DNA from 3 places in the Psychroflexus sp. S27 genome. Region 3 is predicted to be linked to each of the others. Evidence: riboswitches for the same ligand, from Rfam matches in the RefSeq annotation. Region 3 holds a riboswitch; each other region holds the start of a gene.

What was found. Region 3 has a riboswitch for cobalamin ahead of CAP47_RS02750 (TonB-dependent receptor plug domain-containing protein). Riboswitches for the same ligand answer to the same signal wherever they lie in the genome.
Region 1: it holds a riboswitch for cobalamin, as region 3 does, so the genes downstream of both, CAP47_RS07340 (T9SS type A sorting domain-containing protein) here and CAP47_RS02750 (TonB-dependent receptor plug domain-containing protein) in region 3, are expected to answer to the same signal.
Region 2: it holds a riboswitch for cobalamin, as region 3 does, so the genes downstream of both, CAP47_RS09205 (ribonucleotide-diphosphate reductase subunit beta) here and CAP47_RS02750 (TonB-dependent receptor plug domain-containing protein) in region 3, are expected to answer to the same signal.

Annotation. Positions count from the first base shown of each region.
Region 1 covers NZ_NEXQ01000023.1:219,260-222,545, forward strand. The annotation lists gene CAP47_RS07330 (hypothetical protein) at 1-81, shown strand, start outside; gene CAP47_RS07335 (hypothetical protein) at 135-626, shown strand; gene CAP47_RS07340 (T9SS type A sorting domain-containing protein) at 771-1,883, opposite strand; cobalamin riboswitch at 2,000-2,189, opposite strand; gene CAP47_RS07345 (hypothetical protein) at 2,418-3,286, shown strand, end outside.
Region 2 covers NZ_NEXQ01000024.1:310,604-313,889, reverse strand. The annotation lists gene CAP47_RS09210 (TetR/AcrR family transcriptional regulator) at 1-543, opposite strand, end outside; cobalamin riboswitch at 1,012-1,148, shown strand; gene CAP47_RS09205 (ribonucleotide-diphosphate reductase subunit beta) at 1,244-2,197, shown strand; gene CAP47_RS09200 (acyl-CoA thioesterase) at 2,208-2,600, shown strand; gene CAP47_RS09195 (ribonucleoside-diphosphate reductase subunit alpha) at 2,597-3,286, shown strand, end outside.
Region 3 covers NZ_NEXQ01000019.1:11,546-14,831, forward strand. The annotation lists gene CAP47_RS02745 (ABC transporter substrate-binding protein) at 1-941, opposite strand, end outside; cobalamin riboswitch at 1,009-1,217, shown strand; gene CAP47_RS02750 (TonB-dependent receptor plug domain-containing protein) at 1,246-3,081, shown strand; gene CAP47_RS02755 (YncE family protein) at 3,086-3,286, shown strand, end outside.

The DNA of each region.
Region 1 (3,286 bases), on a different contig from region 3:
GGAAAAGATAAACCTAATGATACAAAAGCTATGATAGATAAAGCTAAAAAGCTGGCAAAACTGGTGATTAATAGAGTGTAACTTTTACGGAATCACAAAAAAAACTTGTTTCTAAACACGCAAAATATAAGCGAATGAAAACTTTAAAATTAGGGAATACAATTTTATTGATAATTGTTTGCATGATGTTGGAGAGTTGCATAACACTTCAACAACCCTTACCAAATAGTCTTTGGGGGAATTGGACGTTTGAAGAAGCAGGTTTTTTAAATAAACAATCTAACAGTCAGCTTGAACCTTATCAAAATATATGTCACAAAGAGGGTGATCGCTTAGGCTTTTCTTCAGACCATAAAATGAAATTGAGATGGTACGATGAAAGTTGTATGATTTATGAGTACTTCATTGGTCATTATCAAGTAAATGGCAAGATTTTGACTGTTGATTTGGCTGAAAGCCATTCTTATCAAGATCGTCCTTTTCCGCCTATCACAAAATTCAGAATTATGCAAATTGATGCAACGACTTTAAAGTTAGAAGAAATACCTGATGGCAGCAGAAGAAATCGAGATAGAGCAAGACCAGGTTTTGAGCCTTTGATTTTCATTTTAAAAAAATTGGATTGAGCTTAATGAAGTATAGATTACTAAAAGGATTTATTTGTTCGCGAGAACGTCTCAGGTGTTAAATCAATACTTGGGACTTCTTTTATCAAAAAAGCTCTTAAGATTCAATTCTTAAGAGCTTCATTTATTTTGAAATTTGAAATACTATTTCTTAATTAATTTTTTAATCGCAACACCTTCATTTGTACTGATGTGAATCTGATAAAATCCAGATTGCAAATGAGTCAGGTCGATGTTTTTCATTTTTGAGCTTAAAACAAGTTGACCTGCCGCATTATATATATTGACAGCTGTAACCTCTTTCTCAGTTTGTATTTTAATATTTGATGCTACAGGGTTTGGATAAACCATGAAATCATCAGCAGAAAACTTTGTCGATTTGAGTACCGTTTCTGCTTCTTGAGGGATATAAGGTCTTCTTTCAGAAAAACTTAATCCTAACCAAGAGTTATTTGATAACTGTATTTGATTAAAATCTGTAGCTGTTTGCCAGTTTGATAAATTTGTTCCTGTGTAATACTTCCATTGGTTTTCAGCTGAATTTTGTCCAGAATGAATGTCGAGTTGTACATCTGTAACCTCTTCGCTATCAAATGTATAATTGAAGTAGTTTGTGTTGTTTTCAATTATACTCAAAGCTTCTTCAGCAGTTAGGCTTCCATCATATTGAATGCCAAAAACAAATGAATCTTCAACGCTATCAGTTGAAGTTCCAAAATCAACAATCACTAAACTTCGGTTGCTCCCAGTGCCAATCCAATTTTCAATATCATCATGGTTCAACCATGATGAGCTGTAAGCAGGGATAGGCGTGATTGGCGCTTCAGCCTCAGGATTTGAAAAACCATAAGAACAGCCATACCACATGCCGTTTTCAACAACTTCGCCAATTCCGCCATTCATTTCAAACATTGCTATTGAGCTTCCACTCCACGTACTCCACCAATCCGGGTCACCGCTTAATCCGCTGTGGTTGTTGTAAATGATGTCATTGAGAAAACCACCGGCTTGGTCAATTTGGAAAGCAGGTTCTTCCATTTCAATTGTTTCTAAAATATCTTGAAAAGTAGGATTTTCACTAGCGTTATATTTAAAGCCCCAAGCGTAAGAACGGTCATCAGTTCCATCTTTAAAGTCGATGACCATATAGGCTGTTTGATCGCCGTCACCGACATAAAATTTAACATCCTCTGATGTAAATTGTGCGAAAACAAATTGGGTCAAAAACACAAATAATAAAAAAGTAATTCTTCTCATAACTATATAAATTTAAAAGTTTAACTCCCGAAACTTTATGGAATTTGAGTTACAAAAGAATTTTGCATTCTATTAAATGCAAGTGAAGACTCTTTGTAAACCTTTATTCCCGAAAGTTTATTTTTCATTCTAAAGGCAGGTCTCCTGGCTTGCTTGTTATTGTAAACCTTCCCAGAATAATCCAGTGGTTTTTTATACAATAATTTTTAAAAAGCTTACAGTTGCGGGTACAGCTCAAGATTTGATATCATCTCACTTGATTCCCTATTCATGAACAATCGTTCAACCTTACTGCAAATATATAATAAATATGATGAATTTAATATCTAAAATAAATTCTTATCAAAAACTTAAAAGTGAAACTTTGAGTATGAGATAGTATAATTTTACAAATTCAAATTATTAAGATTTAATATTTTTCCAATAAAAGAATAGACTTTAGTTTTTCAATTAATCGATATTATTTCAAGGTTTAGGCTACGTTTTAATTGAGAATTTTAACTAAATTGAAGGTAAACCTCTTAAATTAATTAAATGTTCAATAGTAAGTGTTTAGTTTTTGCAAAGCTTTTTAGCATTATAGGTGTTGTTTTTTTTCTAAATTCATGCTCTTTAGTTCGAATAGAAAGTGAACAAAAACCTCTTGAGGTTATCGATCTCAATACGCGTTTACTCACGCATGAATTTGTAGGGCATGCGATGAATGTTACTCAAAATGCTTCTGACAGTATTCTTAAAAGTAAACCTAATCAAAAGGTTCAACAATTACTTTTAAGTTGGCAAATAAACACTGCCAAACAACTTAAGAAATTTGGTTTTCAGCCATCACCACAAGTGTCTATGGTTGATGTTTGGACATATACTTTAAAAGCTGATAACTTTTTTAAAACTTATAAAAATGAAAATTTAAATGAGCAGCAACTACAAATTATTAAGTCAGCAACTTCAGATAATCTTTCGCGTATCCAGAAAATTGCTTCGAGTGTAAAATCCAAAAAAGATTATATCGCTTTATCTGATTTCATTAAAAAACAAGCTGCAAAATCACCATTTAAAACCATAGATTTTGACAGAATGGAAACGGTGAAAGATGCTTATTTTGAATTTAAGGACACACCTGATGATGTTGCAGTTGAGACTGTCGGAACTTTGTCTGAAGTGGTTTCAAATATGGGAAGCAAAATCAGTTATGGTTCAGATCTAACCAGAAAACAACTGCAGTGGGAAACACAACTTTATTTAAATGAAAAAGGAATTGATTCTATTAAAATTGAGCAAAAAATCAAAGAATTTCAATCGCAAACCGAACGACTAATTAACGTCGCAGAAAACGCTCCAGAATTAATAGATGACGCACTTATCACTTTCCGACAGCAGATGGATCCTTTGTTTTCAGGTTTAAA
Region 2 (3,286 bases), on a different contig from region 3:
TTCAATATAATCTTCTATTTCTTTCTCATTATTGACTCTACAAGCTGCTGCTAAACCGTGTTTTGCCAGTAACAGAAAGTTAGCTTGTTTGAGTACAGTTTCTTTGTCTTTGCTGGAATCTGCAGATATTTTTTCAATAAAGATTTTTTTGATGTTTTCCATAAACTTTTTCATCTGATCTTTTATTAACTGATCATCGCTCTCAGAAAACTCATAGTAAGTATTGGTCACCAGGCAGCCTTTCCCATTTCCTATTTCTTCGCGGACATTAATTGAATCATAAAAAAATTGTTTAATGCCTTCAATGCCATTTGAAGATTTCTCTAATTTTTCAAAAATAATTTTTGTCTTGGCATTGTAGCATTTTATGCTTTCTAAAAACAATCCGTGCTTACTTCCAAAACTTGAATATATAGAGAACTTATTGATGCCCATTTCTTTTTCAAGCATTTGCATCGAGGTTGCCTCATAGCCATTTTGCCAGAATACGTTCATAGCTTTTTCAACAACTGCCTCTTCGTTATATCCTTTTTTTCTTGCCATTATTTCTAATTACACCGCAAATCTAAACGATTAGTTAGTTATAGAGAAGTATTTAACTTTTATTTAAAAAAGCATTTTAGCTAAGAGATAACTTTCTTTGTCAATTTCTAACTGTAAGGCTAGTATTAACAACCAATAGGCAGAGTAAGATTATAAAATAATCTACTCACTTTTATCTATTTTTTCTAATTTTCATAAAATCAAAAATTTACATCTCAATAATGATGCATGCTAACAAGCTCTAAAGTCTAAACATAAACTCCAATAAGATAGCTTTTTAGAGGTTTATTTCTCCACTTTTAGCATTACACAAACGCAATCTTGAATACTTAAATACCGATGCTTTAGCCCTCATTATCTTTATAAATATTCAAGAATACATCAATTGCTTTAGAGCTATCTTCTCAATTTTCAGTTCAATAATTTGATTCAATCAATAGCCATTAATTCAATTTTGTTTTATAAATTCGTCGCAAATACCTTTTTGGCTGTCTTGATTTTAAGGCAGAAAACAGGGGAATTGGGTGTAAATCCCAAGCTGTTGCGCAACTGTAAGCGATAAATTATCGTAAGCCAGATTACCTGCCAAATTGGTTTTGAATTTTGTTTTCGCATAAAAAACGAAGTTCAGAAATAGGCTATTCATACCTTTTTCTCTTCCTTTTTTGTGCCATTGTTAAACTTATAAAATTTAAATACAATGGGCATTTTTGACAAACGCTTAAATTACAAACCTTTTGAGTACCCCGAAGTAATGGACTTCGTGGAAAGTATGAATTCATCTTTTTGGGTTCATAAAGAGATTGACTTTACAGCAGATATTCAAGATTTTAAATCTAATCTCTCTGAAACAGAACAAGAAATCGTTAAACGCAGTTTACTCAGTATCGCTCAGGTAGAAATTGGTGTCAAACTCTTTTGGGGCGGTTTGTACAGGCATTTCCCTAAACCTGAATTTAATAATCTTGGTGCTACTTTTGCAGAATGTGAAGTTAGACACGGGGAAGCTTATGCCAGATTAATTGAGGTTTTAGGTTATCAAAAAGATTTTGAAAATCTTGTTGACATCCCAGTGTTTAAAGAAAAAATAGAGCTGACTGAAAATAGTCTTTTAAACAATGCTGACATTATCTCAAAACTTCTATTTTTCACTATTGTGATTGAAAACTCTTCCTTGTTCTCACAATTTGCAAATATCTTGTCATTTACAAGATTCAAAGGCTATCTAAAAAACACTTCTAACATCATCGCTTGGACATCTATTGATGAGCAAAATCATGCTGATGCCGGTATTTACTTAATAAATAAAATAAATGAAGAAGGATTTTTAGACGAAAAAATTAAATCCAAAATGGCTCAAGATGTTGAAAAATACATTCACTACGAATCTCAACTTCTAGATTGGATTTATGAGAAAGGAGAGCTGGATTTCTTTACAAAGAATGACATGCTCAACTTCATGAAATACCGTGTAGATGACTCACTACAAAAAATTGGTATCCCGAAATTATTCAACATTTCTCAAGTTCAATACAAGCCTATGCAATGGTTTGATGAAGAGGTTTTTGCAAATGAACTAGATGACTTTTTTGCTAAAAGACCAACAGCTTACACAAAGCATGATAAAAGTATTCATGCTGAAGATTTATTCTAAATATAGAGAGATGACATCAGAGATTACCAATAGAATAGCACAATCGCGTACAAGTATTTTTAAAGTTGTTTTTCCGAACACAACCAATCATTACGATACTTTATTTGGAGGGACAGCAATGAATTTGATGGATGAGGTCGCCTTTATTACGGCAACGCGTTTTAGCCGAAAGAAAGTCGTGACAATCTCATCAGATCAGATTGACTTTAATGAACCTATCCCAGCCGGGACGATTATTGAATTAGCAGCAGAAGTTGCTGAAATTGGCAACACCAGCTTAAAGGTGAAAGTCGATTTATTTCAAGAAGAAATGTATGAAAATACCCCACAAAAGAAATCCATTTCAGGTGTTTTCACTTTTGTGGCTTTAGATAAAAACAACAAAAAAACCAATGTCTTATGAGTGAACCATGGTGGCTTAACGATGAAAGTGAGCAAATTTTAAATAGAGGTTATTTACTAAAAGGAGAAAGTGTAAAAGGAGCGATTGATCGTATTGCTACAGCAGCGAGCAAGCAACTCTTTAGGCCTGAACTAAAAGAAAAATTTATTGAGATTATCGACAATGGGTGGATGAGCTTAAGTTCACCGATTTGGGCAAATATGGGAACTGAAAGAGGTTTGCCCATTTCTTGCTTTAATGTTCATGTTCCTGATTATATTGAAGGAATCACGCACAAATTAGGTGAAGTAATTATGCAAACTAAAATTGGTGGTGGCACTTCTGGCTATTTTGGCGAGTTAAGGGGAAGAGGAACTGCTGTTACTGACAACGGCCAAAGTAGCGGCGCGGTTTCTTTTATGAAATTGTTTGATACTGCCATGGACACAATTTCGCAAGGCGGCGTGAGACGTGGCGCTTTTGCTGCTTATCTAGATATTGACCATCCTGATATTGAGGAGTTTTTGCAAATAAAAGATATTGGGAATGCACTACAAAATTTGTTCTTTGGCGTTTGTGTGCCTGATTATTGGATGCAAGAAATGATAGATGGCGACATGGATAAACGCAAACTCTGGGCAAAAGTTTTGGAAGCAAGACAACAAAAAGGTATACCCTATATTTTATTTTCGGATAATGTAAACCGG
Region 3 (3,286 bases):
ATTTTATCATATGTCGTAAAACTACCTGGAGAAATCCAAATATCAGCATCTTGAGCTTTATTTAAAACACTTTCAAAAGATAAACTAAGACTGCCTGTTTCATCGTTATCTGCATAAATATAATTTGTGTTAGCATCATTAAAAAACATGGCTTGCCAACTTGCGCCGCCAGGTAAATACCAAACATCTCTGTATAAGCTTCCAGAAAGAACTGTTGGCTTATTTTTAGCTTTTTGAGCAAGTAATTTCATTTCATTATAGCTTCTCTCAACGGATTCAAATGCTTTGAGAGCTTCATCTTTTTTTCCGAAAAGAACACCAAAAAATTTAATCCATTCTGCTTTGCCTAAAGGTGTTTTTTCAACCCAATCACCGTTGTAAACAATCGGAATTCCAGATTTTTCAATAAGACCGTAAGCTTTGTTTTTTCCATTCATACTGAATCCGACAAAAACATCAGCTTGAGAAGAAATCGTCAATTCAGTATTGAGTTGTTGATTTTGACCGATGTTTAAAACTTTATTGTCATTAATATATTCTCTAGCTTCAGCAGACGAGATGTAGTCAGGCTCAGGAAATGCGACTAAAGTAGAGAGAACATTCAAGTCGATTAATGATGGAATATGTGTTGTCGAAGAGACAATGCTTCTCTCAATCGGTAAATTGATGCGATGTGTATAATTTAAATCTTTGGGTAAATCAACTTCTTTTTTTGTGATGACATAAGTGAAGGTTTGATCACTATTTGGCCATGAATTTTTAACTTTTAAAACATCGTAATTTTCATAAGATTCCACTTCAAAACCTGTTGCATAATCAATGTTGATATCAACTTTGGTTTGTTGTGATGTTGATTTTTCTTGAACTTTATCAGGTTTTTTATTTTGACAGGAGAATAAAAAAACGCTAATGAGTATAAATGTGAGAAAATGTTTTTTCAAAATAATAGAATTTTCAGCAAAAGTAAGATTAATTAAATTTATAGACTTTAGGAAGTTTTAAATGTTTAGTTTTGTCCGCGAAAATGGTTCTTGACATATTTCTGATATGTTAAAGATTAAAAGGGAATTTCGTTTAAAGCGAAAGCTGTTCCCGCAACTGTAAGCTAAATTTATCATTAAGATAAATGCTTTGTCAATACTTCAACCACTGTTTTTTACGGGAAGGTGATGACAAAGACGCAAGCCAGGAGACCTGCCTTTTTTCAGAAATTTAATATGAATTTGTTCGGGATAAACAAAAATGATGATAAAAAGACAGTTACTTCTATTATTTGGTTTATTTGCGTTTTTAGGAAATGCGCAACAGAAAGAAAGACAACAATTAGATACAGTTGTACTGAAACCTTTGCGCCTGATTCAGAAATCTGTAGGGCAAAGTGTTTTGAATATTGAGCAAGATCAAATCAGAAAATACCGTCCGCAATTAACTGATGTTTTAAGTTTTGAAACACCAATTTTTTTCAAAGAAAACGGTCTTGGCATGGTGTCCTCACCAAGTTTCAGAGGAACAACAGCACAACAAACTGCCGTTTTATGGAATGGGATTAATGTGAATTCACAATTTTTAGGGCAAGTTGATTTTAATACAATTTCACCTTATAATTACTCTTCAATTGATGTGAGATCGGGTGGAGGAAGCTCGCAATTTGGCTCTGGCGCTATCGGCGGAACTGTGGCTCTTAATAATTCATTGGATTTTAAAAAAGGACATCAATTTCAGCTTTTATCAAGTTACGGAAGTTTTGAAACCTACAATAATGCTATTGATTATAAATTTTCTGATGAGAAATTCAGTTTTCATTTAGGTGCGAATTATTTTGATTCAGCTAATGATTATGATTTTCCTGATCAAAAAGGGTTTAACGATAATGGACAAATGCATCATTTATCGGTGACAGCAAACGCAGCTTACCGTTTTAAACCGCAACATAAATTGAGTTTTTACTCAGAAATATATGATGGTGAAAGACATTTTTCAATTTTAGAAGAAACGCAATCAAGAACAAAATATCAGGATCAAAACATCAAATCTCAATTGTTGTGGGAATCTTCTTGGCGAAAATTAAAATTGAAATCACGTGCTGCTTATCTCAATGAGAAATACACTTATTTTCCTGAACTAGATAATGATGAAAGTTCGACTTATGGTCGAGCGGAAACCATCATCAATAAAACAAGTTTGGGTTATAAAGTCAAGAAAAATATTTATTTAGAAGCCGAAATAGATTATCAATATACTTGGGCTGATGGCATAGAAATACGTGATGCTTCAAGAAACACAACTGAAGCGCAACTTTTTTTGAAACATCATCTCACGCCAAATTGGGTTTACCAAGTGCATTTGAATCAGAATTTTGTTGATGATTTTGATGCGCCTTTTCTATATAATTTTGGTACAAATTACAGTTTTAGTTCTCAACATGAAGTAAGATTAAATTTTTCTAAAAATTATCGTATTCCAACATTTAATGACTTGTATTGGCCAGGTTCAGGCAATTTAAGTTTGAAACCTGAAACTTCTTTACAAGGTGAAATCAGCTATATTTTTAAATTAAAATCTTTTGAATTCGGTTTGACGTATTATCAAATTGAATTGGAAGATATGATTCGTTGGTTGCCTACACAAGGTGAATTGTGGGAGCCGGTCAATACTGATAAAGTTTCCTCAAAAGGAATTGAAGCGAATGCTTCATATCAGTTTAATTGGGATGGAAATAAATTGAAAGCAAAAATGCTTTACGCTTATACAAAATCAGAAAATAAAGAAACTGGCTACCAGTTAATTTATGTGCCTTACCATAAAGTCACCGCTGGATTTGATTATGATTACAAAAATTGGCATGCTGATGTCAGTGCGATGTATAATGGCAAAGTTTATACACAATCTAACAACAAATCAAAAACTCGGGTTGATGATTATATTTTGGTTAACGCTTCTGCACAATACCAATTTGGAAACAATCAAATGTACGGTCTTGGCGCTCGTGTGAAAAATGCGACTGACAGAAGCTACCAAAACATGATTTACAAACCAATGCCAGGAATTAATTTCGAATTTTTTTTAACCCTAAATTTATAAACAAATGAAACACAATTTTTTGAAGCCACTTTTATTGGCATTGACAATCGGATTCTTTTTTGCATCATGTAGTAGTGATGATGATGGAGGCGTCACTCCTGAACTTCCACAAGGTGATTTTGACTTAGGTTACATCGTTGCGAATGAAGGAAATTTTGGATCGCCTAACGCGTCGGTTTCTTTTATTGATGCTGATTTAATGACA